4 regions of the Streptomyces sp. NPDC059169 genome follow, and region 3 is predicted to be linked to each of the others. Evidence: riboswitches for the same ligand, from Rfam matches in the RefSeq annotation. Region 3 holds a riboswitch; each other region holds the start of a gene.
The links. Region 3 has a riboswitch for cyclic di-AMP ahead of ACFXOM_RS20405 (peptidoglycan DD-metalloendopeptidase family protein). Riboswitches for the same ligand answer to the same signal wherever they lie in the genome.
Positions count from the first base shown of each region.

Region 1 (7,215 bases), on a different contig from region 3:
GATCACCTCCGGCTCCACACCGAGGATGTCGACGACGCCGCGCACGAAGTCGTCGCGGTTCTCCGCGTCGCGCGAGGCGGACGTGGCCACGAAGCGGATCTTCTCGGCACCGTGCGCCGCGATGACCTCCGCGTAGCGGCGACACGCGGCGAAGGTCCGCTCCAGCGCCTCGGGGGCGAGCCGGCCCGTGCGGTCGACCCCCTGACCGAGCCGCACGATGGTCATCAGCCGGTCCAGCTCGGTCAGTTTGCCGGTCGCCGGGTCGACGTCCGCGACGAGCAGACGGATCGAGTTCGTGCCGCAGTCGACGGCGGCGACGCGCGTCATCCGGCGGCCTCCGTACCGCGGTCCGTGCAGGGCTCCGGGCTCACGCAGGGTCCCTTCGCCCACCACTCGGGGAGCATCGCGATCGCTTCGTCGCCGAGGGGGTTCACGCCGGGGCCCGCCGCCAGCGAGTGGCCGACCAGGACGTGCAGGCACTTCACCCGGTCCGGCATGCCGCCCGCGCTGGGGAAGCCCTTCAGCTCCTCGACGGCATCCCTCCGGGCGATGTAGTCCTCGTGCGCGGCGCGGTAGGCAGCGGCCAGCTCGGGATCGGCCGCCAGTCGCTCGCTCATCTCCTTCATGACGCCGTTCGCCTCCAGCGTGCCGATGGCCGAGGCGGCACGGGGGCAGGTCAGGTAGTACAGCGTCGGGAAGGGCGTACCGTCGTCCAGCCGGGGGGCCGTCTCGACCACGTCCGGCTGTCCGCACGGGCACCGGTGGGCGATCGCCCGCAGACCGCGCGGCGGGCGGCCGAGCTGCTGCTGGAACGCGGCGACGTCCGCCTCGGTGGGCGGAGTGTGCTCGGTGGTCGGAGGGGGCGTGTCCATGTATGCGTACGTCTCTTCGTCTGTCTCGTCGTTGGTTCGTGGGCTGGTGCGGCCGGCTCAGCGGCGTGCGTCGGCGTGATCCACGCCGTACCAGACGTTCGTGTACCAGGGGCGGCCCTTGATGCTGTCGTCGACGTGGCGTTCCCCGGCCGTGCGGGGGCCGACCACGGTGTAGCCGGTCTCGCCCGGCATGACCATGTGCAGGTGCTCGCGGGCCAACCGCATGACGTACGCGTCGTCCTGGAGCCGCGCCTTCTCGTCGCGCAGCCGCTCCACGCGCTCGCGGGCCGCCGCCGCGAGCCGCTGCTGCTCGGCGATCTCGTTGCGCTGCGACACGTACTGCCGCATCGGGTACGCGAGTGCGACGATCATCGAGCAGACCACCAGGGCGAGGAAGGCCGCCCGCCCGGTGAGCCGGGAGCGGCGGACCTGCCGGCGTGCCTGCGAGCGGTAGACGCGGGCGGCGGTCTGTTCGCCGAGCAGCCGCAGCCTGGTCGCGGTGGAGAACCGGTCGCGGTCCTTGCCGGCCATGGTCCGCCTCCCCTCTTCCTACGCTTCCTACGCGCGGACGTCCCCGGACACGGTACGGGACCGCGGCCGGGGACGTCCGCAACTGCGGCGCAGCGCCCGATCAGCTACCGGGTGGCGGCTCAGCCCTCGAAGCGGAACCGCGGGAACGCGGAGCGGCCCGCGTACACCGCGGCGTCGTCGAGGATCTCCTCGATGCGCAGCAGCTGGTTGTACTTGGCGACGCGCTCGGAGCGGGCCGGGGCGCCGGTCTTGATCTGGCCGCAGTTGGTGGCGACGGCCAGGTCGGCGATGGTGACGTCCTCCGTCTCACCGGAACGGTGGGACATCATGCACTTGAAGCCGTTGCGCTGGGCCAGCTCGACGGCGTCCAGGGTCTCGGTCAGCGAACCGATCTGGTTGACCTTGACGAGCAGTGCGTTGGCCGCACCGTCGTCGATGCCCCGGGCGAGGCGCTCCGGGTTGGTGACGAACAGGTCGTCGCCGACCAGCTGCACCTTGGTGCCCAGCTTCTCGGTGATGGTCTTCCAACCGTCCCAGTCGTCCTCGAAGAGCGGGTCCTCGATGGAGACGAGCGGGTAGGCGGCGACCAGCTCCTCGTAGTACTCGGTCATCTCGGTGGCCGAGCGGGACTTGCCCTCGAACTCGTAGGAGCCGTCCTTGTAGAACTCCGAGGCGGCGACGTCGAGCGCCAGGGCGATGTCCTTGCCCGGCGCGTAGCCGGCCTGCTTGACGGCTTCGAGGATGAGGTCGAGGGCCTCGCGGTTGGAGCCCAGGTTCGGGGCGAAGCCGCCCTCGTCGCCGAGGCCCGTCGACAGGCCCTTGTCCTTCAGGACCTTCTTCAGGGTGTGGTAGACCTCGGTGCCCCAGCGCAGCGCCTCGGAGAAGGACTCCGCGCCGATGGGAGCGATCATGAACTCCTGGATGTCCACGTTGGAGTCGGCGTGCGAGCCGCCGTTCAGGATGTTCATCATCGGAACGGGCAGGAGGTGCGCGTTCGGGCCGCCCAAGTAGCGGAAGAGCGGGAGGTCGGAGGCCTCGGAGGCGGCGTGCGCGACGGCCAGGGAGACGCCGAGGATCGCGTTGGCGCCGAGGGAGGACTTGTCCGGGGTCGCGTCCAGGTCGAACATCGCCTGGTCGATCAGGCGCTGCTCGGTGGCGTCGTACCCGACGAGCTCCGGGCCGATCTGCTCGATGACGGCGAGGACGGCCTTCTCGACACCCTTGCCCTGGTAGCGGTTCTGGTCACCGTCGCGGAGCTCGAGGGCTTCGAACGCGCCGGTGGACGCACCGGACGGAACGGCAGCACGGCCGGTGCTGCCGTCGTCGAGGCCAACCTCGACCTCGACCGTGGGGTTGCCTCGGGAGTCCAGGATTTCCCGGGCTACGACGACGTCGATGGACGGCACGAGCATCTCCTTCTGGGATGTGTCGCTGATGGTGACGCCAGCGGGGCGGCGTCAGCGCAGGGTCGCTTGGGCCTTGCGACATGAGCCTATCCGGACCGGCCGCGTCAGCCAGCCGGTGCCCGCCCCCTGGGACGAAAAAGCGGACGGAACAGGAAGAAGCCCCGGCCCGGCGTGTACGGGGGAAAACACGCCGGGCCGGGGCGATCGGGGGACCGGGCCGGGGCCGGGCGGCCCGGCTCGGTCGGCGCGGGTCAGCTCAGGTGCAGCAGCTGGCCCGGGAAGATGATGTTCGCGTCGTCCAGGATGTTCTTGTTCAGGTCGAAGAGCTTCTTCCAGCCGCCCTCGACCTTCTCCGCCTTAGCGATCTTGCTCAGGGTGTCGCCGGCCTTGACCTCGTACTCACCGTCGCCCTTCTTCACGACCTTGGTCGGGGCGGCGGGCTTGGCCGCCTTCACCGGGGCGGCGGGACGCACGGAGCGGGTCGTGGGGGCCTCGGCACGCTTCGGGGCCGGGGCGGCGGCCGCGTACGGGGCGCTGGACAGGCCCACGCCGCAGTTCGGCCAGGCCCCCTTGCCCTGCCCGGCCAGCACCTTCTCGGCGACCGCGATCTGCTGCGCCTTCGACGCCTTGTCGGCGGTCGGGGCGTAGGCCGTACCGCCGTACGCGGCCCAGGTGGAGGCGGAGAACTGCAGGCCCCCGTAGAAACCGTTGCCGGTGTTGATCGACCAGTTGCCGCCGGACTCGCACTGGGCGACGGCGTCCCACTCGGAGGCGGTGGCGGCGCTGGCGGTGCCGGCCACCACGAGCGGCGCGGCGATGGCGGCACCGGTGACACCGGCCATCGCGGCGATTCGGGCGGTGGTCCGGTGGATGGCGGACGGGCGGCGGTGCGTGCCCTTGCCGGAAAGCAGCATGGAACTTCTCCTCACCGACGCCTGCGAGGTGAGCTGTCGGGTTCGGGCGTGGGAGCTGCCCGGCCTCGCGTCCCCGGACGCGCGGCTTCACCCCGAGCCGTCCCCGACCTCCGACGGCGGAGCCCCCTGGACTCCCGTCAACGGCCGGGCCCGGCACTTACCTTGGGTCCCCCGCTCCTGCCTACGGCGCTTGCGCGACGACTGTTCCCGGCGGCCGCCGGCAGGATTCGGCGTGCGGTCGTCGGGGCCCGCAGTGGCGAGCGGTTCAGACCGTAGACACAGCTCTCCCCGATGTTCAAAGAAGAACATCGGGGAGAAATCACCCATATCTGACGGAGTGAGATGTCCGTTTTCGCAGGTGAGAGGGCTGTTGGCCGGACTTGACTGCTTAGAGGCGCCAGTTGACCGGAAGAGACTCTTGTCTCACTTGCACAGAACGGACATAACCCCGCGAACTACTTCGCCAACTGGTCGTCGCCCGTGGCCAGATCGAGACTCTGGCCAGGCAGGATGAGATCGGGGTCAGCCCCGACGACCTCTTCGTTGGCGCTGTACAGGGCCGACCAGCCGCCGGGCACGTGGTGCGCGTCCGCAATGTTCGAGAGGCTGTCACCGGGACGGACGGTGTACTCACCTTCGGTCGTGACGGCGTCCCGTGTCGGTACGTCATCCCGTGAGGCATGACGACCGGAATCTCGCTCATTGCCCGAATTGACCGCCTCGTCTTCCTCGGCGGGAGTACCTCGATGCTTGCCGGCACCACCCTCGGCGGCAGCCCCCGCACCGGAGTCCACACCGGGGCCGCCCTCGTCGTCCGCGTCCGACACCCCGTCGGAGTCGCTCGCGGAACCTCCCGCGGCGGATGGTGCGGAGGAAGGGCTCGCCGGCTTCTGTGACGACTCGGCCGAGGCACCCGACCCGGACGGGGCGGAGGACGGCGACGAGGCGTCGGCACCCGTCTCCGGGGCCTCGTCCGCACCGTCACCGAACGACGGACTCTCTGCAGCGCCCTGCGCGGCGGAGGCGGAACCGCTCCCCGCCATGGAGGCGGAGGACCCGAGTCCGGTGATCACCGCACAGTTCGACCAGGCCGAGGGCCCCTGCGCCGCGAGCACCATCTCGGCGACCGCGATCTGCTGCGCCCGGCTGGCGAGGTCGGGACGCGGGGCGTACGCCGTACCGCCGTAGACCTCCCACGTCTCCTGCGTGAGCTGCAGGCCGCCGTAGTAGCCGTTGCCGAAGTCGGCGCTCCACTCCCCGCCGCTCTCGCAGTCGGCCACACGGTCCCAGGTGGCGGAGTCGGCGGCGGAGGCCGCACCCGCACCCAGCAACGGGATGGCGATGGCCGATCCGGTCACCCCTGCCGCGACGACGAGAGCGGGAGCCTGACGGGGGCGGCGGTGTCGACCGTTCCCGGAGAGCATGCGGTGCGCCTTCCGTGTGACAACAGAGAACCCGCAGCCCCTCAGATTCGATCGGATCTACGAGGGCCGCGAGTGGGGGTGAACGTAGCCGCATTCGCCGTTCAGTCACAAGTCGGTGCAGTAAAGATCACGTCAAAGTCACGATCTTGATGGTGCGTCAGCTGTCGACGGGGGTGAACTCAACGGGCAGAGTGCGCAATCCACGCATGATGAGCCCCCCACGCCACCGCAATTCGGAAGGATCGACCGCAAGCCGCAAGTCGGGCATACGTGCCAGTAGGGTCGCCAACGCCGTCTGCCCCTCCAGTCGTGCGAGGGGCGCGCCGAGGCAGTAGTGGATGCCGTGCCCGTAGCCCAGGTGCTGGTTGTCCCGACGGGAGAGGTCGAGCACGTCGGGATCAGGGAAGCGCTCCGGATCGCGGTCGGCGGCGGCGAGGACGACGAGCACCGGGTCACCGGGGGCGATCTCCTGCCCGCCGAGGGTGAGCGGCTCGGTCGCGAAGCGCCAGGTGGCGAGCTCGACCGGTCCGTCGTAGCGGAGCAGCTCCTCGACGCCCGTGGCGAGCAGCCCGGTCTCGCCGGCCGCGACCGACGCCTGCAACCGCGCCCGCTGCTCCGGGTTGCGCAGCAGCGCGTACGTACCGTTCCCGATCAGATTGACCGTCGTCTCGAACCCGGCGAAGAGGAGGATGAAGGCCATGGCCGCGGCCTCGTTCTCGGTGAGGTGCTCGCCGTGGTCGGACGCCTTGATGAGACCCGAGATGAGGTCGTCCCCCGGGGCCTCGCGCTTACGGTGGATCAACTCCGCCAGATAGCCGCGCATCTTCTTCACCGACCGGGCCACCCCGCCCCGCGGCCCCCCACCGTGACGGATCATCATCCCCGCCCAGTCACGGAAGTCGTCCTGGTCCTCGCGCGGTACGCCGAGCATGTCGCAGATGGCGTAGATGGGGAGCGGGAAGGCGAACTCGTGGATGAGGTCCGCGCTCCCCTTCTTTGCGAAGCCGTCGATGAGACGATCCGTCAGCTGCTGTACGCGCGGCGCGAATTCGGCAACCCGGCGGGGAGTGAACGCCTTGGACACGAGACGGCGCAGCCGCGTGTGGTCGGGCGGGTCGATGTTCAACAGGTGCGTCATCAACTCGGCCTTGCGCTCACCCGGGATCCCCGTCTTGCCCTTCGCGTGCGCGGGCTCGTCGTGGTGCGCCGGGTTCTTGCTCAGCCGCTGGTCCGCGAGCGCCTGCCGCGCATCCGCGTACCGCGTCACGAGCCACGCCTCGACGCCGCTGGGGAGCTTCGTCCGGTGCACCGGGGAGTGCTCGCGGAGCCAGGCGTACGCGGGGTACGGGTCGGTGGCGAACTCCCAGGTGAAGAGTTCGGGAGCCTCGGGGACGGCGGGCGGCTGGGCGTGCATGGGTCGACGGTATCCCGCGGACCGGAGGCTCACCCGATGGGCGGACGTCGGAGCGTTCCTGCTGGGTACGCTGACGGTACGCGCCGGACTCCGTCGCATGGGAGCGCTGATGAGTGCCGCAGCCGAAGACCGGTGGGGGAACCAGGACGAGCGGGGAGAGCAGTACGTCTTTCCGGTGCCGCCGGCCGGTGGGTGGACGGCGGACGACCTCGACCGGATTCCGGGACTCCCGCCGCACACCGAGCTGATCGACGGAGGACTGTTCTTCGTGAGTCCGCAGACCTTCTTCCATATGGCCGCGCTGCGCCTGCTGGAGAACGCACTGGTGCAGCAGGCGCCGGACCATGTCTTCGTCATCCGGGAGATGACGACCAAGCTCGGCGAGCGTGACCGGCCGGAGCCCGATCTCATGATCGTTCGTGAAGATGCCCTCAACGGCGCGGAGCAGACCTGGTACGACCCGGGCGACGTCCTGCTCGCCGTCGAGATCATTTCCGACGAATCCCTGCAGCGCGTCCGCGAGGTCAAGCCCCGCAAGTACGCCGCGGCCGGCATCCGCCATTTCTGGCGGGTGGAGAAGAGCGACCATCTGCCCGTCGTGTACGTCTCCGAGCTCGACCCCGCCACCGGCAGCTACGCCGTCACGGGCATCCA
Region 1 is NZ_JBHZCF010000019.1:53,864-61,078, reverse strand. Features, by position in the region: gene ACFXOM_RS29205 (exopolyphosphatase) at 1-327, opposite strand, end outside; gene ACFXOM_RS29200 (DUF501 domain-containing protein) at 324-872, opposite strand; gene ACFXOM_RS29195 (septum formation initiator family protein) at 930-1,403, opposite strand; gene eno (phosphopyruvate hydratase) at 1,523-2,809, opposite strand; gene ACFXOM_RS29185 (transglycosylase family protein) at 3,061-3,723, opposite strand; cyclic di-AMP (ydaO/yuaA leader) riboswitch at 3,727-3,922, opposite strand; gene ACFXOM_RS29180 (transglycosylase family protein) at 4,179-5,147, opposite strand; gene ACFXOM_RS29175 (cytochrome P450) at 5,305-6,561, opposite strand; gene ACFXOM_RS29170 (Uma2 family endonuclease) at 6,671-7,215, shown strand, end outside.
Region 1: it holds a riboswitch for cyclic di-AMP, as region 3 does, so the genes downstream of both, ACFXOM_RS29185 (transglycosylase family protein) here and ACFXOM_RS20405 (peptidoglycan DD-metalloendopeptidase family protein) in region 3, are expected to answer to the same signal.

Region 2 (7,215 bases), on a different contig from region 3:
AAGTACGCCGTCGCCGCGCGGACCCGGACGGGACGGCGGCCGAGCGGGGTGGCGAGGTCCGCGTCGTAGCGTGCCAGTCCGAGCGAGGCGGCAGCAGGCAGGCCGATACCGGCAGCGACAGCCGGAGCCCGGAACTCGGGGTTGTCCACAGTCCCCGCCCTGGCTGAGGCCAGGGCCTTGAGCAGCTGCTCTCCTGGCCGCCCACGCCGATCGGCCAGGGCCCGAAACGCATCGAAACAGGCACCAGAAACCACGAGAGCCATGACTTCATCGTCGAGGCAGACGGACTCGTCCGCATCCCGACATCGGCTGTGCGGCAGCGGATCCCTTGGTGGTCAGCAAGCAGGGCATGGGGCTTTCGCCGGGCTCACGCCCGCGTCAAGGGCGAGCGGCCCAGGAGCAGGACGTCGGTCGCCGCGGTGACCGCCCCCAGCGTCCGTACGCTCAGCGCACCGGCGTCATGAGAGAGTCTGCTCGGTCCAGATGGTCTTGCCGTGCTCGGTGTACCGGGTACCCCAGTGATGGGCGAGTTGGGCAACGATGTAGAGGCCGCGGCCCCCTTCGTCGACCGTGCGGGCGTGACGGAGGTGGGGGGCGGCGGGGCTGGTGTCCGAGACCTCGCAGGTGAGGCTCCGATCCTTGATGAGACGTAGCTGTACTGGTGGTGCGCCGTGGCGGACGGCGTTCGTGACCAGTTCACTGACGATGATCTCGGTAGGGAGGGAATCCCCGTTCAGGTTCCAGTCGGCGAGTTGCCGTACCGCGCGGGCACGGGCCGTGGCGACGGCCTCCGGATGGGGAGGAATGATCCACGTGGCGACCTGGTCCTTGCTGAGAACCCGGGCGCGGGCCAGGAGCAGGATGGCGTCGTCACCCACCGGCGGGGCGGGCTGGAGGGCGTAGACGGCATCGTCGCGCAGGTCGTTCAACTGGCGGTCATGACGGGACAGCACACGGCGGAGGCGCCCCAGGGCTGTTTCCGCGGCGGCACGAGAAGCCGCGAGGAAGCCGTCGGTGTACAGCGCGAGGATGGTGCCGGGGAGGAGCCGGAACTGCGTGGCGGCGAAGGGTGCCTCCTCGTCGCCCAGGGAAGGGCCGGCGGGGACGTCGGGGATCTCGGTGGTACCGTCCGGACGGGCGAGCACGGGGGCTGGGTATCCGGCTCGGGCGATAGCGCAGTCACCGGTGAGCGGGTCGTAGGCCGCGTACACGCAGGTGGCCTTCACGGGTTCGTCGCGCAACGGATCCGCGGGCGGCAGAGCCGACCTTTCCCGTGCCAGGCGGATCACGGTGTCGTTGAGGCGGGCGAGCAGGTCGTCCGGGTACAGGTCGAGCGCGGCCAGCGCATGGATGGCGGTGCGCAGCTGGCCCATGGTGGTGGCGGTGTGGATGCCGTGCCCGGCTACGTCGCCAACCACGAGGCCCACCCTGGCGCTGGAGAGCGGTATGGCGTCGAACCAGCCTCCGCCCGCCTCGGCGGGCAGGTGGAAATGAGCGACCTCGGCGGCCGTCTGGGAACTGGGGCCCTGAGGCAGGAGATGGCGCTGCAGCGTGAGCGCGATGGTGTGCTCTCGTGTGTACCGACGGGCATTGTCCACACACACGGCGGTGCGTGCGGCAAGTTCAAGGGCCAGAATCAGGTCGTCGGGGGCGAAGGGCTCGGGCCGGACCGACCGGTAGAAGCAGGTCATCCCAAGCACGGCGCCGCGCAGGACGAGCGGAGCCACGATCATGCAGTGCACCCCGCCGATGCGCATCAACTGCGCGCGCCCCGGGTCGGCGGCCAGCCACGGGGTGGTCTCGTCCACACTCAGTAGTCGAGGTTCGAGGTCACCCAGACTCTGCGTGTAAGGAGTCGGGAAGGGGAACCTGCTGGTGCCTCCCACCGGGTATGCCTGTGGCTGTCCGGTTCCGGTCTTGAAGGCGGTGCGCCGCATCGGTTCATTGCCGAAGAGCGGCCCCAGTGGTGGCTCCTCCCCGCGCACCACGGTGTCCAGGATGTCGACCACTGCGGTGTCCGCAAAGCCCGGTACCGCTACGTCCACGAGTTCACGGCAGGTCGTGATCACGTCCAGGGAGCCGCCGATGCCCTGGCGCGCGGCGTTGCGCACGGCTGCGCGTGCCCGCCCTCGTTCACGTTCGGTGACATCCACCAGAGAGGCCGCGGCTCCCAGCACACGGCTGCTGGCGTCCTGCAGGCGGAAGACGGAGACCGAGTAGACGTGCTCGGGGCCGGAACCGGCCGGTGGGCGGCCGCGTACGAGCCGGTCGAGGACCGGTACACCGTTGTCGAGCACTGCGCGGACCATCGCCTTCACTCCGTCGGGGTCGGCCATGTCGAAGGCCTCGGTGACCGGCCGGCCGAGCAGCTGCTCGACAGGAGCGCCGCGCATGCCTTCGGAGGCGGTGTTGACGCGCAGGACGCGCAGGTCCGCGTCCACGACCATGAGACCCACCGGTGACTGGGTGAACAGAGCGTCCAGGATCGCGGGCCCCACCTCGTCGGCTTCTGCGTCGCGCCGACGGGCTGCCCAGACGCCCCAGGCCACCGATCCGTCCGCGCGTAGCACCGGCTCCACGCGCAGGTCCAGTCCTGCGGACCCGCCGGACACCTGAGCACCACGTCGTCCGCACCTCACGGACTCCCCGGCGTGAGGTGGTCCTCCGACCAAGATCGTGGCAGGTCGCCCCACCGCGTCTGCAGCGGTATGCCCGAGAAGACGTTCGGCGTCCTTGCTCCACTCCGCCACCGCCCCGTTCGCGTCCACGATCAACAAGTGGTCCCGCTGCACCATGGGCCCGATCACCTCCGCCGCACGATCCGGCCTCGCTATCCGCAGGTGGCTCCCTTCGTTGCTGCTCACGGCTCTGCCGTTGGGCGCGGAGCAGCACTTCCAGCCTGCACCTGCCCGTCGTCGCGCGCTAACGCGCCGTCGGGGCCGACTGCACCCGATGACCGTGCTGATCGCGGTGTGTGCGTGCCGAGGCGCGGCGTGCGCAGGTCGTACGACCTCCGCTGGTGTCGTCATCCGCCGGTCGTCATCTCCTGGCAGGCGTCCGGCCCGCGGCAACGGCCATGTGGCTCCGTACTGATGTGCCCGGTACGGGTACGTCGAGTACGCCGATGCCCCCGCGTATGCACAGCAGGTGGCCGAGGCGGCGGGCGTGTGGCGCGACCTGACCGCCGACGGTCGGGGCGCGCAGGCGGTCGGGCTGGCCGAGGGGCGATCCGGGTGCTGGGAGAGGCCTACGAGGAGATCGACGGCTCCGACGGTGTGGTGGGGGCAGACCGTCGCCGCTGTGGCCGACGCCCATCTGGAAGCGTACGAGTCGCGCGCACCGATCCGGAGCGGCTGGCCGAGCGGCTGGTCGGCCAGCCGCTCGGCGACAGCAACGACGTGACGGACCTCGCTGATGAGCATCCTCGACCGGCACGGGCTGTGAAGGGGTGCGGGCCTGGTGCCCGCTCACCGCGTGCCGGGAGGCGCTTCACAGTCCGAGGTCGGTCGTGCGTAGGCGCTGGTGGGGTCAGACCTGGCCGCAGGGCTGCGCTTCGGTCTGCCGTTGGTGTTCCAGACGGGCCGCCTCCAACAGGCGCCGCCAAGAGGTCACGCTCGGTCGGCGGCGTAGCAGGGCACGGCGCTGACGCTCGGTCATACCACCCCAAACCCCGTGCTCGATGCGCTGGTCGAGAGCGTGCGCAAGGCATTCCGTACGCACGGCACAGTCAGTGCAGACGATCTTGCTGCTGTTCTGCGCGGCACCCCTCACGAACAACTCGTCCGGATCGGTGGCCAGGCACGCCGCCCGCCCGCCCCAGTAGCTGTCCGTCCCCGCCAGGTTGTCGTTTTCGTTGCCCTTCGAACCGTGGTTGAAGGTCAAGTCTTTCGCAGCCGATGCCGATGCCGGGCCCGATGCTCGGCCGCCGACCCGCTGCCGGGTCGGGGAAATCGACCGAAGTGCAGGTTCCTTGGAATGGGGAAGGTGCTTGGTCATGATGTGACGTCCTCACCGGCGCCTACGAGGTTAGCTGTCGGGTTCGGACGTGAGTTGTCCGGCCGGGCCGTGGCGCACGGCCTTTCGGCTTTACCCCGAGCCGGACCGTCGAGCGTGTCGCAATGTGGTTCTTGCACTGCGTACGGTCTTCGGTTCCGGCGAAAGACCTTGGGTCCCCCGCTCCTGCCCGCGGCGCTTTCGCGTCTATTGTTCCCGTCGGTCGGCGGCAGGACTCGGCTTTCCGGTCCGGCGGGGCTCGCTGCAGCGTGCCAAGAAAACGAAGCACACTTCTGCGAACACTTCAAACCCCCGATGGTGTACATCAATCGCAAGTGGTGCCTGACGGATAGGCGTTCTCGCTGGCCAAGAGGTGTCTGCCGGCGCTCCATGGGAACGTGCCGCCCTTTGGAGAGACAAGCGTCACAACGGTGTTCTGCTTGGCGCATCGGTTTTACGTGGCGACTGTCCAGATGGGCCCGTTGAGCTGGGGAGTCGCCGATTCGGCTCCGGGCGCCGCCCATTGGAGCGCCGCGGACCGCCGGTACCGCTCGGCATGGTGGTGTTGTCGCCCAACCCGCTTGCGAACTCCTGCCTGCACAGCAGGTGACATGGACCATGCGCGACCTCCGGCGATCGTGGACCCCTGCATCCATGACCATGGATACGGTCGGCGGTGCCTGTGCGTTCAGCACCGCAGTCCCGAGGGGGGCACGAGTCTGAGTCGACGCTCTGGCGGCGCGCCGGACATTGCGGCAGATTCCCATGGAATCCCATCGAGGTTCCGCCGAGCTTCTTCCTCGACAGTCGCAGGTCAGCTAGGTGAGGACGGCTTGGACGGGCAGGCTGATGCGGAGGCTGGAGCATGTGCTCGTTGGAGTGGTCGCCAGGTCTTCACCTGGGCGAAGGCGCGTTCGTCGGGTGCTCGGAGGCGGGCGTGGTCGCGGTTGGATTGTCGGTAGTGGCCGCGCTGGATCTGGTGGCGGGGCGCGCGGAAGGTGGCGCCGGCGCCCTGGCGGACCCCGGTCCGCGGGCACGAGGGTCTGCGGGCACGAGGGTCCGCGGAACGTCGAACATGGCGGGATGCGGAGCCGATAGGGCCCCTCCGGTCGACCGCGTGTTGCGTGGAATCACCACGCAAACGACGACGTCCCTGCCTCGCCACCATCCCTGCTGAACAGGCAATTTCACTCCTGGGGAACAGGATGAAAGAGGTTCGCCCTTGCGGTTCTGCAAGTCCACTGAGCCGGAACACTCTTGCTGGTTTCCGGCATGGCGGAAGGATCCGCAGGATTACCTCAGATCCCGGGCCCAACTGCTCCTGGCGGTCCACCGATTCGGCAATTCGCCGTGCATGCCAGAAGGTCTCGCTGTTACCGTCGTGCGCCACGTGATCCGGCATGTTTGGCGAATGGATCCGTCGCGCCGGACGCGCGATCGGTCCCGTTGCTCACTGCGCTAGTGGGCAGTGCGACGAGCGCCGCGTTCTGGTGCAGTTGTGGGTTGTCTCACGGGGGAAATGGCAGGCAAGGCAAGGAGCAAAACAGTGCCCCGGAAGAAATTGACACAGGGCTCGCGCACGTTGCGGCGGGAACACGCCAGACGCTGGAAGCGATCGAAGCTGTCGGTCGCGCTGGTCGGCGGGCCGGTGATCCTCGCGGTCGTCGCAGGATCAGTGTTCGCGGCGGGCAGCCACCACCGGCGGGGCACCCCGCGGGCCTCCGCACAACCGACACTCGTAGGCGAACCCAACGCGAACTGCACGCTGGTGGTCCCTCCGCAGCCGCTCACCGCCAAAGGCCTGGCCACGCCCTACGAACTCGTCGCGACGGATCCGACGCAGGGACCGTGCCATGAGGCGAATCCGGATCAGGCGGCGTTCGTGGAAGCCGCGATCCTCACCCAGGACGGCAAACTGACCATCTACAACCCGCTGGTGGTCGACAAGGGGGCGAGGCCGGCAGCGCGCCCCGTCCTGCCCTCGGTGCCGGCGGGCTCCACGGTCGGAATATGGTTCGGTTTCAACAACGCCAATCTGACGCTGCGGGCCGGCGACCGCTCCGACAGCCTGGGCCAGGGCAAGTGTGTCAACGGTGTGCCGGGGTCCATCTTCGGTCAGTTCGCCTACTGCAACGCGCCCGCCTTCTTCAAGGCCGCCAACGAGCAGACAGCCAACAAGAAGCTCACGATTCCGGCACTGGGGACCGCCAAGGACGGCCTGCCCTGCCCGACCACGAGGGACTTCTCCGTCGTGGACCAGGACGGGAGCGACAACGTGGTCACCCACTACCTCGTCGACGCCCGCGGCCGGATCGCCCAGAACAACGCCGCCAGCAGGAAGGCCATGGCGAAGGCCAAGCGACTGGACAACCACGGCGACCGCCACCACCGCCACGACGGAAGGGACAGGTCGGCGAAGGTCAACGTCCCCACCGACCTGGCCAACGGCAGCGACAATCTTCTGCTGACCGCGTTCATGGACCCGGCCCTGGGCTGCAAGCCGTTCACCGCGCCCAACCAGTCCAGCGACAACCAGGCCACGTCCGCGCTGGCCTTGGACGAACTGTCCGCCGCGGCCAACCAGCAAGAACCGATCGCGCTGATCCCGCAGAACGACCCGATGACCCTTGTCGACGGCCGCGCAAGCGCAGAGAAGACCAATGCGTACCGCGCGGGAGTCAACATGGCCCCGATCGGTGCCGACGGCGATGGCGACGGGGCTGCCTACTGCAGGACCCTCTTCGACGACCCGGCCGGCATCCGGCGAGTCTTCACGGCCAAGGCGATCTTCGAGCAGGCGCCGTCGCCGGACCCGGGAACGGCGCCGAACTTGTTCGCCTTCCTCGCCGCACGCGCCGAGGGGACGTTCACCGACCTGGGCTGCGACACGCTCCTCAATGTTTCCAACCCCGTCACCCTGACGACGAGCGGTGACGGGCTGGTCACCGATGCGGTACTGACGCCACTCGGCCAGACGCCGCAGCCCGCCGAACCCACGGAGAGCACCTCCCCGTCCGCGTCGCCGAATCCGTCGGCCGGCGGGAGCGACACCCCCGCCGCCTCCGCCACACCGAGTGCCCAGACACCCGCCTCCTCCACGACGGTGAAGCCGTCCCGGAAGAATCACCACGGCGGCTGAGGCGCCTCCCGCTGCCGCGCTCGGGTGCTGCTCACGGGTGGTGTGCGGCGCACGGCGCGGTGGACGGGGCCGTACGCGCGTTC
Region 2 is NZ_JBHZCF010000009.1:127,219-134,433, reverse strand. Features, by position in the region: gene ACFXOM_RS18645 (molybdopterin dinucleotide binding domain-containing protein) at 1-263, opposite strand, end outside; gene ACFXOM_RS18640 (SpoIIE family protein phosphatase) at 459-2,795, opposite strand; gene ACFXOM_RS18635 (WhiB family transcriptional regulator) at 3,529-3,840, opposite strand; cyclic di-AMP (ydaO/yuaA leader) riboswitch at 4,001-4,201, opposite strand; partial or broken gene ACFXOM_RS18630 (IS5/IS1182 family transposase) at 4,812-5,008, opposite strand; gene ACFXOM_RS18625 (hypothetical protein) at 5,540-7,132, shown strand.
Region 2: it holds a riboswitch for cyclic di-AMP, as region 3 does, so the genes downstream of both, ACFXOM_RS18635 (WhiB family transcriptional regulator) here and ACFXOM_RS20405 (peptidoglycan DD-metalloendopeptidase family protein) in region 3, are expected to answer to the same signal.

Region 3 (7,215 bases):
GCATGCCTGAGGACCCGAGGAGGACCGTCATGCCGCAGAACCCGTCGAAGAAGTCGCCGGGGCCGCCTTCGACCCACGAGCACAAGTTCCCGGTGGGGCTGGCCGTGCGGCTGTTCGCCTACCTGGTGGCGGGCCACCTGTTCGCGGGCTTCCTCTACCTGCTGTTCACCGTCGGGGGGAAGTGAGCAGGCCGCCTCAGGCGGCGCCGTCCAGCAGCCGGTCGCGCAGTCGCTCGCGCGTCTCCGAGGAGACCTTCAGCCCCTCGGAGAGGTAGCGCTCGGTGGAGCCCCACGTCTCCTCGATGGTCTCGAACGCCGCTGCGAGGTACTCGGACCGGGCGTCGAACAGCGGGCTCAGCAGCTCCATGACCTCCGGGGACATCCCCGCCGACGAGCTGTCGCTGCGCCGCACCTTGTAGCGCCGGTGAGGGTCGTTGGACTTCAGGTAGTCGGCTTCGATGGCGTCCCGCTCGACCCCGACCGCCAGCAGCGAGACGACGATCGCCAACCCCGCCCGGTCCTTTCCCGCAGCGCAGTGCATCAGTGCCGGAACGCTGTCCTCCGCCAGGGAGTGGAGCACGCGGCTGTGCTCGGCGGTGCGCTGTTCGACCATCGTGCGGTACGAGCTGGACATCCTGTGGGCCGCTTTGCCGTCCGCGAGGATCGACTTCAGCTGCTCCAGGTCGCCCTCGCGGACCATCCGCCAGAACTCGGCGCCGTCGGCGGGATCCGACAGCGGGATGTTCACGTTCCGCACGCCCGGGAGTTCGACGTCCGGGCCCTCGAGCCGTTGGTCCGCGGAATTGCGGAAGTCGAAGATCGTGTGGAGGCCGAGCGAGGTGAGGAACGTGGTGTCGGTGTCGGTGGCGTGCGCGAGGTGGCCGCTGCGGAAGAGGCGTCCGTGCCGCACCCGGCGCCCGTCGACGGTCGGTAGCCCGCCCACGTCACGGAAGTTGCGCACGCCGGAGAGCTCGGGCTCGGTCGAGGGGATCTGAGGCAGCTGCTGCGTCACGGGGGCTCCTCGGGTCTGCGGTCGGCGCTCGCCGACAAGGGCGCGGTCCTGACCCTACGACATTGATTCCTCAGGCAATTATTTCGATGCGGCCGGTCGGAGCCACCGTCTCGGTGGCGATATCGCTCGCACTGGTGCGCGGTCGGCGCTCCGCGGCACGTCGTGCGCCCCCAAGGGGTGCCTTTCGGGCAGTCAGGTCCGGGGTGGCTGCGGCCTCGAATCTCCAGTCGGAAGGTGAGATGTCGATAAATGTAGCCATATGTCTCTTTTGGGCTTTTGCGTCACCGGTGCGCCATGTCGCCCGCCCGCCGTTCCGTATATGCGGAATGCGTGGGCGACTGGAGAAATTTCGATGCGAACGATACTTCTGTCCGGATTTGTCAATATTGGGCAACTCGCCCTGAGTCTGCCGGGAATGGCTGGAGCCCCGTGAGCTGAATCATATCCGTGACGGTCCGTGGTGGCGGCCCACGGGTCAACTCCCTTGCCCTCGTGGAAATCGAAGATCGCGAATCCACGGAGCGTGACGTGGAATTCCCGGTCGATTTGAACCGGAAGGATTCCTCGTGGAAGTGATGGCTTGTTTGTCTCGACCTGGCTCGTTTACGGTCACCGCAATCCGGTCGGAACGCCTCATCCTGCCGCCGTCCGGAATATCGCACCCATCCACGTGTGGCAGGAGCGGGGGACCCAGGTAGTTCGCCGATCCGCACCCGCGGACGGCTCGGGGTGAAGCCGCGCCTGCGCGCGGCCGGGCAGCTCCAGCTCGAACCCGACAGCTCACCTCGCAGGCGACGGAGAGGAATTCGCCATGCCCGGTAGGGGTAAGCACCGTCGTCCGAGGACCAGCCCGTTCAGCCGTGGATTCGTCGCCGCCGGAACGGGTGGAGTCGTCATCGCACTCCCGCTCATCGGCGCCGCCGGTGCGCACGCCGCTGCGAAGTCCGCTCCCACCGCCGAGCGCACCGCCGCCGTCGCCCGGCAGGCCGCCGCCCCGCAGGTGGTGAAGACTCCCGCAGCGCCCAAGACGTACACCGTCGTGGCCGGTGACTACCTGTCGAAGATCGCCAGGGATCAGCACGTCCGTGGCGGCTGGAAGAAGCTGTACGCCGACAACCGCGCTGCCGTCGGGGAGGACCCGTCGCTGATCCACCCCGGACTGAAGCTGTCCATCGGGGCCCGGGCAAAGGCCGCCCCCTCGGCCCAGCCCTCCGCGAAGAGCGCGGCGAAGGCCAAGGCCCCGGCGAAGAGCCAGAAGCCGGCCGTCGCTGCCGACCGCGCCTCCCGCTCGGACGCCCGCCCCGCGGTCGCTCCCGCACCGGCCGCGAACGCCCTGAAGATCAGTGCCGCCGGCTACACCCTTCCGGTCAACTCCCCTCTCGGTACCGCGTACAAGACCTCCGGGCCCATGTGGTCCAGCGGCTACCACACGGGCGTGGACTTCGTGGCGTCGGCCGGGACGTCCGTGAAGGCCGTCGGTCCGGGCAGCGTCGTCTCGGCCGGATGGGCCGGCGCCTACGGCAACCAGGTCGTGATCAAGCACGACGACGGTACCTACTCGCAGTACGCCCACCTCTCCGCGCTGTCCGTCTCGGCCGGCCAGGGCGTGAAGGGCGGCGATCAGGTCGGCCTCTCCGGTTCCACCGGCAACACCACCGGTCCGCACCTGCACTTCGAGATCCGCACCACCCCGAACTACGGCTCGGACATCGATCCGCTGGCCTACCTGCGCCAGCACGGCGTGGCGATCTGACGAGGATCCCCGCGCCGGGCAGCCGTCCGCCGACCCACCTGACCGGGGCGGCGGACGGACGCGTTCGCCGAACGCGCAGTATTCCCGCTTCTCACCGACTCGCCGGGTGGTCTATATCACGCCCCGTCAACCCCTCCCTACGGTGGCGTAGGTCACTTCGCGCAGTGAAAGATGTCGTGAGTGGGAGACGATTCGCGATCAAGAGCAAAGAGTGCATTCGGGTCGTACGCGGCCATTGGTGACAGCTTCACCGAAGGCGTCGGGGACCCAGGACCGGACGGGCAGTTCACGGGCTGGGCGGACCGCCTCGCCGTCCTTCTGGACGACCGCATGCCCGAACACGCCTTCCGTTATGCGAACCTCGCCGTACGCGGCCGCCTCCTCGACCAGATCGTCGAGGAGCAGGTCCCGCGCGCCAAGGAACTCGCACCCGAGCTGGTGACGTTCTGCGCCGGAGGCAACGACATCATCCGGCCCGGAACCGACCCCGACGACGTCGCGGAGCGCTTCGAGCGAGCCGTGGCCGACCTCGCGGCATCCGTCGGCACCGTCATGGTGACCACCGGGTTCGACACCCGCGGTGTGCCGGTGCTCCGCCACCTCCGCGGCAAGATCGCCACGTACACCGCCCACGTCCGCTCCATCGCGGACCGCTACGACTGCCCCGTCCTCGACCTCTGGTCGCTCAGGTCCGTCCAGGACAGGCGCGCCTGGGACGACGACCGCCTGCACCTCTCGCCCGAGGGCCACACACGTGTGGCGCTCCGAGCCGCGCAGGTGCTCGGACTCGAGGTGCCCGCCGACCCGGACCAGCCGTGGCCGCCGCTCCCACCGCGCGGCACCCTCGACGTCCGGCGCGACGACATCCAATGGGCACGCGAGTACCTCGTGCCGTGGATCGGCAGGAGGCTCCGCGGCGAGTCGTCCGGTGACCACGTGGAGCCGAAGCGTCCGTATCTGCTGCCGCTCTGAGCGGCAGCACCGCGGGAGCGGGCATCCGTTCCCAGGACCCCGCCCGCGGGACCTTCGGGCTGGAGGAACCTGCCTACGAACCGCAGCGCCAGACCTGAGCTGACGACGGGGCCGCAGGGCCGCACCGGCCCTGCCCTGCTCCTACGGGAGCGGGCCTTCGACGCATCGGGTGCCCTGTCGTGGCAACACCCCCTGGTCGAGCCCCAGTTCCCTGGCGAGCACCTGATCCGTCCACTCCACCATGGCGGTTCGCGTGAGCGATCCGGCGTAGGAGGTCACCTGCACGGCCAGGCCGTCCAGCAGCGCGGTCAGCCGCCAGGCAGCCGACTCGGGGTCCGCACAGGAGAACTCGCCCGATGCGGCGCCCTCGGCGATGACTGCCGTCAGTTCAGCCTTCCACTGCTGGTCGAGGTCACGGGCCACGTCGCGCAGAGCGGGGTCGCGCAGGGCGGCCGCCCAGCCTTCGATCCAGAGACGCCACCCCTTCGCCTGTCCGGTCGGGGCGTACCACCGGATCGCCGCGCGCAACCGGCGGGCCGCCGACGTGCGGCTTCGGAGCAGCCTGCGCAGGTGCGCGAGGTCGCCCCGGGCGGCGTAGGCGAAGGCGGCCGCGACGAGCTTCTCCTTCGTGGAGAAGTGGTAGAGCACCAGGGCGCTGCTCACCCCCAGGGAGGAGGCCACGTCGGCGATCCGCACCGCGGCCACACCGCGCGCCTCGATTTGCTCCACGGCAGCCCTCAGGAGTTCCTCCTGCCGCTCCGCCACGCTCAACCGCACTCTTGCCACGCGGACAGCCTATTGTGTCGCCGGGGACGACGGCGACGAGTTCCGTTCCCAGCAGGGGTGCGGGCCGAGGTCGTTGCCCGGAGTGCTGGGCGCAGCTCAGTCGGGGCGCGTCCCGTGCGGTGCCGCCCACGACGGAACGGCACCACGCTGGACTCGACAGAGAAGACGCCGGTCAGCCGGCGGCGGAGGATTCCGCCGCTCGTGCGTTGCCACCGGTCGGTACGTCGCAGTGGTCCTTGAACCCCTGGCTGGTGAGTCCGAGACCGGAGTTCATGCGGGACCGCAGGTTCTCCACCGCCACCATTGCCGTCAGTTCGACGAACGCGGGTTCGCCGAGCTCTGCGACCAGCCGCTGGGCCAACTCGTCGGTGACCTCCGGCGGATTGGCCGTCATGGCCTCCGCATAGGCCATCACGTCGCGCTCGAGCGGAGTGTAGGCGTCGCTGTCGCGCCATGACGGCACGTCGTGGATCTTGCGGATGTCCATGCCTCGGCGCTGGTTCTCCCAGTGGCCGAAGTCCATGCACCAACTGCAGCCGATCGAAACGGCCGTGGCCATCACCGCCAGCGCTTTGAGATCGGCGTCCAGCAGGTTCCACTTGGCCACCGCCAGCTCGAAACGAAGGTCCGAGCGGAGCACCCTCGGGTTGTGCCCCAGGGCCCTGGCAGGATCCAGGACCCTTCCGTACGTCCGCTTCGAGTACCACTCGGTGGCGCGGTAGAAGAGCGTGCGGGGCGGAGTGAGGGAGATGCGGGCCATGGAGGGCTCCTTCGTCGTCGGGGCGCGTCCTTACACGGGTACGACGGACACACCGCTCCGGATGTGACATCCCCTCTTGCCGTCCCGGCACCTCCGAGGGGCGGGCTTCAGGCCGAGGTGCCGGCAACGCGGGTGCTGTGCCCACGCGCGGCGGGCACGCCGCCGGACTGTCGGACTGCACCGGCGCGACGCCGGTCAGTGGCACCGGGCCCGCACCGACCGTCGAGACCCCGGCCGCCGGCTGGTGCATCCTGCCGCGCGAGGTGGGTGGGCCGCGGAGCGGTGTCCGCAGGAACGCCTCGATCGGATGAGAGCGGACGGGCGCGGTGGAGTGCGGTGGGCGGGTGGACCCCCGCCACTGCATCCCGCGGAGCCCCGCAGATAATGGAACGACCCGAGGACCCCAGGAGGTGCCGTGACAGGCGCTGCTTCATCGCATCCGCTGCGCTCCAGGCTGCGCACCCTGCGGCCCGCCGCCTTCGGGGCCGACCCCTCCGGGGAGCGGATGGAGCGGATCCGCCGCTCCCCGAACTTCGCCGACGGCGAGTTCCAGAACCCCCTGGGGGCCAGGACCAGGCCGTCGGGGTCCACTCTGGAGTTCGCGAAGGCCTACTTCCACAAGGAGGCGCGCCGGCGGCGCTCGCCGGCCGCGGCGGTCCCGGTCCACACCACCACGCTCGCCGACCTCGCCACGGCCCCGTCCTCCGGGCTTCGCCTCACTTGGATGGGGCATTCGAGCGTACTGGCCGAGATCGACGGTAGGCGGGTGCTCTTCGACCCGGTGTGGGGCCGGCGCTGCTCGCCCTTCGCGTTCGTCGGACCCAAGCGCCTCCACCCCGTGCCGGTGCCGCTCGCGGCGCTCGGCCCGGTCGACGTGGTCGTGATCTCCCACGACCACTACGACCACCTGGACCTGCCCACGATCCGTGCACTGGCCTCGACGGACAGCGTCTTCGTCGTGCCGCTGGGCGTGGGGGCCCACCTGGAGCGCTGGGGTGTCTCCGAGGGCCGCCTGCGCGAGCTGGACTGGAACGAGTCGACGCAGGTGGACGGGCTCCGTCTGACGGCGACCCCGGCCCGTCACTTCTGCGGACGGGGCCTGCGGAATCGGCAGCAGACCCTCTGGGCGTCCTGGGCGGTCGAGGGACCCTCGGGGCACCGGGTCTACCACAGCGGCGACACCGGCTACTTCCCGGGATTCCAGGAGATCGGTGCGGAGCACGGCCCCTTCGACGCGACCATGATCCAGATCGGTGCCTACAGCGAGTACTGGCCCGACATCCACATGACGCCGGCCGAGGGCATGGACGCCCACGTGGACCTTCAGGGCGGCCACCCGTCCGGCGTCATGCTGCCGATCCACTGGGCCACCTTCAACCTCGCGCTCCACCCCTGGGAGGAGCCCGGCGAAGGCACCGTCACGGCGGCCGCCGCGGCGGGTGCGCGGATCGCGCTGCCCCGACCCGGGGAGCCGTTCGAGCCCACGGCCGAGAAGGTCCCGGACACGCCGTGGTGGCGGACGGTCGTCCGTGCGCCCGCAACCGTTGTGTCGGCCGGGGACGCCGGTACGGCGAGGGGCGACGGCGCGGCCGGCGCGCCCGCCACGGATGCGGGCGCGCCGGAAGCGGCCCCGACCCCGTAGGCGACACAGGCGGGCACCCTTGGACACCGCCCCGTGCCAGGGTGGGGCCCGTTTCCGACGGACTCAGTGAGGACGGCGATGGGAAAGATCGTCTTGGCCGTGTCGGTGTCCCTCGACGGCTACTTCGAGGGACCGGACCGAGAGCTCGACTGGCACCTGGTCGACGACGAGCTCCACCGGCACTTCAACGAGCAGCTCGCGGGGATGAGCGCGTTCCTGAGCGGCCGGGTCACCCACGAGCTGATGGCCGGGTACTGGCCGACCGCCGACACCGCCCCGGGGTGCAGCGCG
Region 3 is NZ_JBHZCF010000010.1:199,706-206,920, forward strand. Features, by position in the region: gene ACFXOM_RS20390 (helix-turn-helix domain-containing protein) at 1-10, shown strand, start outside; gene ACFXOM_RS20395 (DUF6126 family protein) at 30-185, shown strand; gene ACFXOM_RS20400 (tyrosine-protein phosphatase) at 196-1,011, opposite strand; cyclic di-AMP (ydaO/yuaA leader) riboswitch at 1,661-1,818, shown strand; gene ACFXOM_RS20405 (peptidoglycan DD-metalloendopeptidase family protein) at 1,823-2,764, shown strand; gene ACFXOM_RS20410 (SGNH/GDSL hydrolase family protein) at 2,945-3,736, shown strand; gene ACFXOM_RS20415 (TetR/AcrR family transcriptional regulator) at 3,878-4,522, opposite strand; gene ACFXOM_RS20420 (carboxymuconolactone decarboxylase family protein) at 4,695-5,282, opposite strand; gene ACFXOM_RS20425 (MBL fold metallo-hydrolase) at 5,698-6,924, shown strand; gene ACFXOM_RS20430 (dihydrofolate reductase family protein) at 7,003-7,215, shown strand, end outside.

Region 4 (7,215 bases), on a different contig from region 3:
GAGATACGACCGGAGTGGTCACGTAGGTCAGGCGCGCCGCTGTACGGCAGTTGCCGCATCACGAGCCACGACGGAGGCACCCCCGGCCGTCAGATCGACGTCCGGGTCCACAAACTCGACGGTCTCAGGAAGGACAACATCCCCTGGGCCGAGGAGTTCCTGTCGTCCAGGCTCACTCCGCTGGGCGACGGATTGCTGGGCATGGCCTCGGACACCCGCGCCTGGGTGGCCCTCCCGGACAGTTGCTCCAAGCCCGGGATGTTCTCGGGCCCGGCGGTCGTGGACGTCACCATGGGCGACGACGAGATCCAGAACACCGCGGACGCGGACAGGAACGCCTCGTTCCACAAGGCTCTCGCCCGTACCGCCGTCCATATCGCGAACGGCTCCCTGGCGGAACTCGGCTGCTCGGGCAAGCTCCCTGAGCCCGGAACGCTGACCGCCGTACCTGAGTTCACGGCGATGCGCGCCGATGGCGAGTTGTGCGGCGTCAAGGAGCTGCGCCTGCCGAAGCCCTACTCCGCGTCGGACATCCGCCTGCGCACCTCGGCCGGGGATGACAGTCCCGTCCGCACGTGCGACATCGTTCTGGGGCATACCGTCCGTCCGCAGCTGCGGCTCCAGACGATCCAGGAGCAGGACCTCACCGGCGCCTTCGGAAGTGCCGCCATCGACAACGGCCCTTCCATGAAGGTCGTCGGCTCGTCGCGACGGACGGGTTCCTACTCCCCGACCGTCGCCGCCGTGCGGGCCGAGTGCCAGAAGGGTGACGTCGTCTTCATCGCGCAGGAGCGAGTGGCTTTCCGCAACTACACCTTCATCCGTGAGGTCTTTCCCGCATATGTGGCTGCGGAGGCGAAGCGACTCGGGTGCGGCCCGCTGGAGATCCAGATCCCGGACTGACACCGGGCACGGCCGAGGCGGCCGGGCTGGGCCGGGTTGGTTACGGCGAAGGCCGGTGCGGTGCATCGAGCTCGCCCGGTGCGCCGATGCTGGCGGCTGCCGGAGTCCTTCTGCCGAGCGGGTCGGTTCACCCGCGGCTGCCCCCGTCCCGGCCGGGTCTCCGTTCCTGCGGGTCCTGAGTCGGTCCGTGGAGGAGAGACCGTCCGTCGACACCGACGTGCCGGTTGCGGACCGGTGACCCCGCATGAACACTCCCCGGGCAGAAACTAGGGGTATTAATCATTTGCCTAGGGCCCCTAGGATTCGTAGCGTCGTCGGTATGGAGCCACTGACCGAGCAGGACATCCGTGCATCGTTCGTCAACTGTTCGAAGGGAGAGGTGAGGCGTCTGTCCGTCCCGCGCGACCTCGACGAGCGCCCCTGGGGCGACCTGGACTTCCTCGGGTGGCGCGACCCCGCGGCGCCCGACCGCTGCTACCTCGTCGCCGAGCGGGACGACCGGCCGATCGGCGTGTCCCTCCGCTTTCCGTCCCGGCAGCGCGGCTATCTCCACCGCAGCATGTGCTCCCTGTGCCTGACGACCCACCCCGGTGACGGTGTCTCCCTGATGACCGCCCGCAAGGCGGGTCGGGCCGGCAGGGAGGGCAATTCCGTCGGGGCATACATGTGCACCGACCTCGCCTGCTCCCTCTACGTACGTGGGATCAAGGTGCCGGTTCCCGGCGGAAGGCTGAAGGAGTCCCTCACGGTGGAACAGCAGATCGATCGAACGAGGGGCCACCTCTTCGCGTTCCTGGACTCGCTCGGCGGCTGAGCTCGTCCGCCGGGCTGGGCCGAACGGGGCTCCGGACGTGCGGGGTCGCCCCTGTGGTGGGAAAACTGGATGTATGGCTAGCAAGGCACTCCTGGAAGGCGGACCGGACGATCTGCAGGGGAAGATCGTGCCGATCACGCCGCCGGGACAGGAGCTGAAGATTCCGCATCTCGGCGGCTACGAGCACTTCAAGGCCACGACGCGGCACGAGGACAGCCCGGAGGGTCGGGTGACCGTGTACCAGTGGTGGGAGCGGACCGAGATCGCTGAATAGTCACCGGTCAGCCGCATCGCGGTCGCGGGCCGCTACGGGTGGGCGGCCGCCTGGGCGGACCGTTGCGCGGTAGTGACGGTTCGAGGATCGCTCCGGCGATCACGATCGCCGAAGATCGACGTGTCGCCGCCCGCCGAAGAGGGGGGAGTGACGGGGCGCCGAGCCCCGATCACAATCGGACGCCCGGCGGCGATTCCTCGCGTACCTACGCGTTGCGCTACCGCACCTCCTTGGCACCACCCCTTCATGGACGACGCCGCGTGGGGTCTGCCCGCGATGGGCCGCGGCTTCGGCAACGGCGCCACGCACCGGTACGGGCTGCGCCTGACGGTGCTGGACCTGAACGTCATCGGCAAGCGCACCACCGTGGGCCTCCGCTCTTCCACGCACGTGGTCGCCGGGAACACCTACCCGGGCCGGGGCCGGCGCCGTGCTCGCGCTGGAGGTGGCGCAGGGCGGTGCCGAGCCCGCGGCCGACCGGCCGCCGCAGGCCAAGCCCGCCGTCCCGGCTGCCGTCCCGTTCTCGACCCCCTCCCAGGGCTCCACCACCACGGCGAAGGCCTCCCCCTTCACGTCCGGCACGTCCACGACGACTGGTGACGCGGGCACGACGACCGGTGCGCCCGCCCGCACCGGCTCCTCCGCCGGGCGCTGGTATGCGGCCGGTGCCGCGGCGCTCCTGCTCGCCGTCGGCGGTGCGCTCACCGCCGCGCATTTCCGTCGCCGCTGAGTTCCTCCCGGGACTTTCGCGGGACCCGGGCGGGAAAATGGAAAGGATCATGCTCCGCATGGCGTAAGGTGGTGTTCACCGACGCGGGGTGGAGCAGCTCGGTAGCTCGCTGGGCTCATAACCCAGAGGTCGCAGGTTCAAATCCTGTCCCCGCTACTGATGGCCGAGGGCCCGGGACCACATGGTTCCGGGCCCTCGGTGTCTTCCGTCGGAGTCGTGAGCCGGGCCGACCTCCGCGCGTCGCCTTAGGCTGGACGGACGAGCGGCGGTCACCAGGGCTTACCGGCCCGGAGCGACGTCCCGCCGAACCTCGGGTCGGGGCCGCACCCCGCCGAGTAACCCGGCTGCCGCGGTGCGGGGTGGGCCCTAGTCCGGTTGGCCGACGGTGGGTCGCCGAGCGACGCGGATCCGGCCAGCCTGAGGTGGGTGCGGTACCGTCCGCAGCCGTGTGAGGAGCCGGCAGGAGACCACTGGTGTGGCAGCGAGCAGACGATGACGGGCGGCGGCGGGACGGTGGCCGCAACATCGTCCGGGTGCTCCCGGCGTTGCTGATCGTGGGCGGCGTGCTCTTCGACCTGGCCACCCCCGAGTCGTTCACCGCCTCACCGCTCTTCTCCGCGGCTCCGCTGGTCGCCGCTCCCTTCTTCTCGCCGCTGTTCACCCTGTTGACGGGCCTGGCCGCCGTGCTGGCGGTGGCCGGGCTGCACGTCTACAACAGCACGACCACCGAGATCCCGGCCCTCACGGAGCAACTGACCGTGATCACGGTCTCGGTGCTGGCCCTGTTCATCAACCGCGTGGTGTTCCGCAGCGGCCGTCAGCTCGCTTCGGCGCGCGTGGTCGCGGAGGCCGCGCAGCGGGCGGTGCTCCCCATTCCCGCGGAACGGATCGGTGGTTTGCACGTCGCGGCGCGGTACGAAGCCGCCCAGGCGGACGCGTTCATCGGCGGTGACCTGTTCGCTGTGGAGGACACTCCGAGAGGGGTGCGGCTGATCGTCGGCGACGTACGCGGGAAGGGCCTGGACGCCGTCGAGACGGTGGCCGTAGTCCTCGGTGCGTTCCGTGAGGCGGCCGAGCAGGAGTCCTCGCTGGAGGCGGTTGCCCAGCGGTTGGAACGCGCGCTCGCGCGGGAGGGCGCCCGCCGCTCAGGTCTGGATGCGGTGGAGGGCTTCACCACGGCCGTGCTCGCCGAGATCCCGCGCGGGGACGGCCGTGTGAGGATCGTCAACCGGGGGCACCCACCTCCGTTGATCTTGAAGGCCGACGGTGGCCTCGACCGGCTGGAACCGCCCGACCACTCGCTACCGCTGGGGATGGGCGACCTGGCGTCATGGCCGGAGCGGGCGTACGAGGCGCCGTACCCCGCGGGTGCCACACTCCTGTTCTACACGGACGGACTGTCGGAGGCGCGTGACGCCCACGGCGTCTTCTACGATCCGCGTGCACGGCTGGGCGGGCGGATCTTTCCCGGCCCTGAGGAACTGCTGGACGCCGTCGTGGCCGACGTGCGGAGGCACACGGGTGGCCGATCGACAGACGACATGGCGCTCCTGGCGATCAGCCGGCCGGGGGAACGGCAGCCGGAGCGCCGCAGGACGATGCCGGTCGTGCCGTGAACTGCTCGCTCCTGAACCGGCAGGGCGGCCTCCCGGTGGGTCCCGGCCGTTCCGTCACGCGGTCATCCGTCGATCACCGGTCCATGACCCCCACCTGAACGGTCTGCACGGCCCGGATGGATCGGCTCGTCCCCTCGAACCAGGCAACGACGACGGACGGTAATCGGAGCGTCTCCCTCCGAATAACATTTGACGAACAGTCAGATTCGCCCTTCATGCTGAGGGGCTGTCAACTTGCCCGTTTCACTTGTCTTGTGCCTGGTAAGTCCCGGTGGATAGCCCTAACGATCAAGGGGAAGCGCTTGGAATCCGCCCCTCGTGTCTATTAACGTTCGATAACGCAGCGCGGTTGTCCCGGCCGTCGTAAGAGACGGCGCCGCGTGCGCACGCCGAATCCTGCAAGGGGACCGGGGAACCATCAATTGGGGTGAATCGGGTGCTCCGGTGCCTGTAGGAGACCTTCCTGCTCCGAACCCGTCAGCTAACCCGGTAGGCGAGAAGGAAGGAAAGGAGAGCGCCTCCGTGGCGTCCAACGAGCCTGCCCTCCAGGAGCCCCCCGCCCGCGAATGGGAGGAGTGGAATCCGACTGAGGAATCGATCCGCCCGGTGCGTGGCAGGCACCGCGTCGTCAAGCAGCGGAACGGACTGGCCCGGAGCTCCACCGTCCTCGGGGTCGGCGTCATCGCCGCCGTCGGCGCAGGAGGCATGGCCACCGCGCAGAACAAGCCACCGGTCTCCATCTCCCTTCCCGACGCCATCGCGGACCACCTCCCGGACACGGACTCGCTCCCGGGCGTGGGCGACCTCCTCTCGGACGACTCCGACGAGCAGCACGACGTCCCGCTCGCGGCGCTCACGGTCTCCGACACGGTCGAGGGCGGCGGACAGGGCACCGGTGACGCGGGCGAGGTACTGCGCGCCCGGATCCTCCAGCAGGCCGAGCAGCAGCAGGCCGTGGCGGAGGCCGAGGCGAAGCTCGCCGCGGAGAAGGCGGCCGCGGAGAAGGCGGCCGCGGAGGCGAAGGCCCAGCAGACGGCGGCCGAGGCCAAGGCCGCCGCAGAGAAGGCCGCTGCGGAGAAGGCCGAGGAAGAGGCGGCCCGCAAGGCGGAGGCCGAGCGGCTCGCCAAGCTCGCCAGCAGCTATTCCCTGCCGACCTCCTCGTACACGCTCACCTCAACCTTCGGGGAAGCCGGCTCCATGTGGTCCTCCGGCTACCACACCGGTCTCGACTTCGCGGCACCCACGGGTACGCCGGTCAAGGCCGTCCACGGAGGCACCGTCAAATCGGCCGGCTGGTCCGGCGCGTACGGCTACCGCATCGTGCTGGAGCTCGAGGACGGCACCGAGGTCTGGTACTGCCACCTGTCGTCGATGACCGTCTCCGCCGGGCAGAAGGTGTCCACGTCGGAGACCATCGGACGGGTCGGCGCCACCGGCAACGTCACCGGCCCGCACCTGCACCTCGAGGTGCACACCCCGGGCGGCGACGGCATCGACCCGATGGCGTGGCTGCGGGACAAGGGCCTGTCCGTCTAGTTCTTTCCGCCCTCCTGCCCCGGCCAGCCCGCCCCGGGACCGTTGCGACAGTGGATCGTGATCGCTGGCTCACCACACCCGTCGGGCGTGGTGAGCCAGCGAACGGCCAGCGGGCCGGCAGCCGTTGTTGCCGAGGGCCGCAAGACCGGCCGTCCGCTACGACACGACGAGCTGGTCGCCGTTCCCGACGAGCGGGTACGACCGGTTGCATCGATCCGTGATCGCTAGCCTCGTCACCATGAAACAACGGCGGCAGAAGAAGCTCTCCCGGCATCTCCTTGCAGCGATACTCACGTCTGACGCCGTGCGGGTGAGGGCGTTGCTGCGGGCCGGTGCGCATCCGGAGCGAGGGGACGGGGACGGCACCACCCCTCTCTACCTGGCTTCGGTGCAGGGGGAAAGCGAGCCGGCACGCTTGCTCCTGGAGGCGGGTGCCTCCCCCGACGCGGAGAGCGGGGGAGCCGGATCGGAAGGTACGCCGCTGTGTGCAGCTGCCTGTTGGGGACACGCCGAAACGGTGCGCGAGCTGGTGAAGCACGGAGCCGATCCGAACCTTCGTGAGGATTGCGGAACGGGTCGGTCCCCCTTGGAATGGGCGTACAACGGTCCCCACCCCGAGACTGTCGCAATCCTCATCGCAGCCGGAGCGAACCCCGTGGACGAACCCTCCGACGCCTCGGCGGCCCGGGCGGTCGACCGTGACGGTTCCCTGCACACCGGTTCCTAGCCCCTCCTGGCTTCCCGTCGCGTGCGGCGCCCGCGGCACGGGCGAGGTGCCGTCCGGGCGGCCTGCCGGTCGGGATCCGCGCCGCTGTCGTCGCGTTCGTCCGTGCGGCCCGGGTGGAAGGGCGCGGCGCGGCGCCCTCGGTGGGCGTCGGAGCTCGGACGGCCGTTCTCAGCCGCGGTACGGGTTGTAGCCGTCGTAGTCCAGGTAGAGCGGCGGCGTCCAGGCCCGGCCGGTGGCGCGGGCCGCGTACGTCAGGGCCGGTCCCGCAACATCCCTGCGTTGCCAGAGGTGGTGGAGCAACTCCTGCTCGCGCGCCGCGAAGTCGGGGCCCGCCGCGCCGCGGTGGGCCCGGTGGCGGAGGAACGCCAGGGAGGTCGCGAAGGCCTCGTACTCCGAGACGGCGCGAGCGGCTGCCGACCCGTGCGTACGTCCCGCCGTGTCGCGCGCGACCGTGCGCGCCCGCATCGACGAGAGCGCGAGCGGCTCGGCGGGAGCGAGCCAGCCGGCCGCGGCGTACGCGGGGAGCTCCGCGGCGACCGTGCGCAGTTCGCGCTGCCGGGTCCACACGGCCAGCCAGGTGAGCAGCCCGAAGGCCGGCACCATGAAGGCCGCGTA
Region 4 is NZ_JBHZCF010000016.1:183,911-191,125, forward strand. Features, by position in the region: gene ACFXOM_RS27200 (hypothetical protein) at 1-903, shown strand, start outside; gene ACFXOM_RS27205 (FBP domain-containing protein) at 1,223-1,717, shown strand; gene ACFXOM_RS27210 (DUF5988 family protein) at 1,791-1,991, shown strand; gene ACFXOM_RS27215 (hypothetical protein) at 2,422-2,721, shown strand; tRNA gene ACFXOM_RS27220 (tRNA-Met) at 2,804-2,877, shown strand; gene ACFXOM_RS27225 (PP2C family protein-serine/threonine phosphatase) at 3,195-4,337, shown strand; cyclic di-AMP (ydaO/yuaA leader) riboswitch at 4,715-4,848, shown strand; gene ACFXOM_RS27230 (M23 family metallopeptidase) at 4,860-5,873, shown strand; gene ACFXOM_RS27235 (ankyrin repeat domain-containing protein) at 6,112-6,600, shown strand; gene ACFXOM_RS27240 (PrsW family intramembrane metalloprotease) at 6,769-7,215, opposite strand, start outside.
Region 4: it holds a riboswitch for cyclic di-AMP, as region 3 does, so the genes downstream of both, ACFXOM_RS27230 (M23 family metallopeptidase) here and ACFXOM_RS20405 (peptidoglycan DD-metalloendopeptidase family protein) in region 3, are expected to answer to the same signal.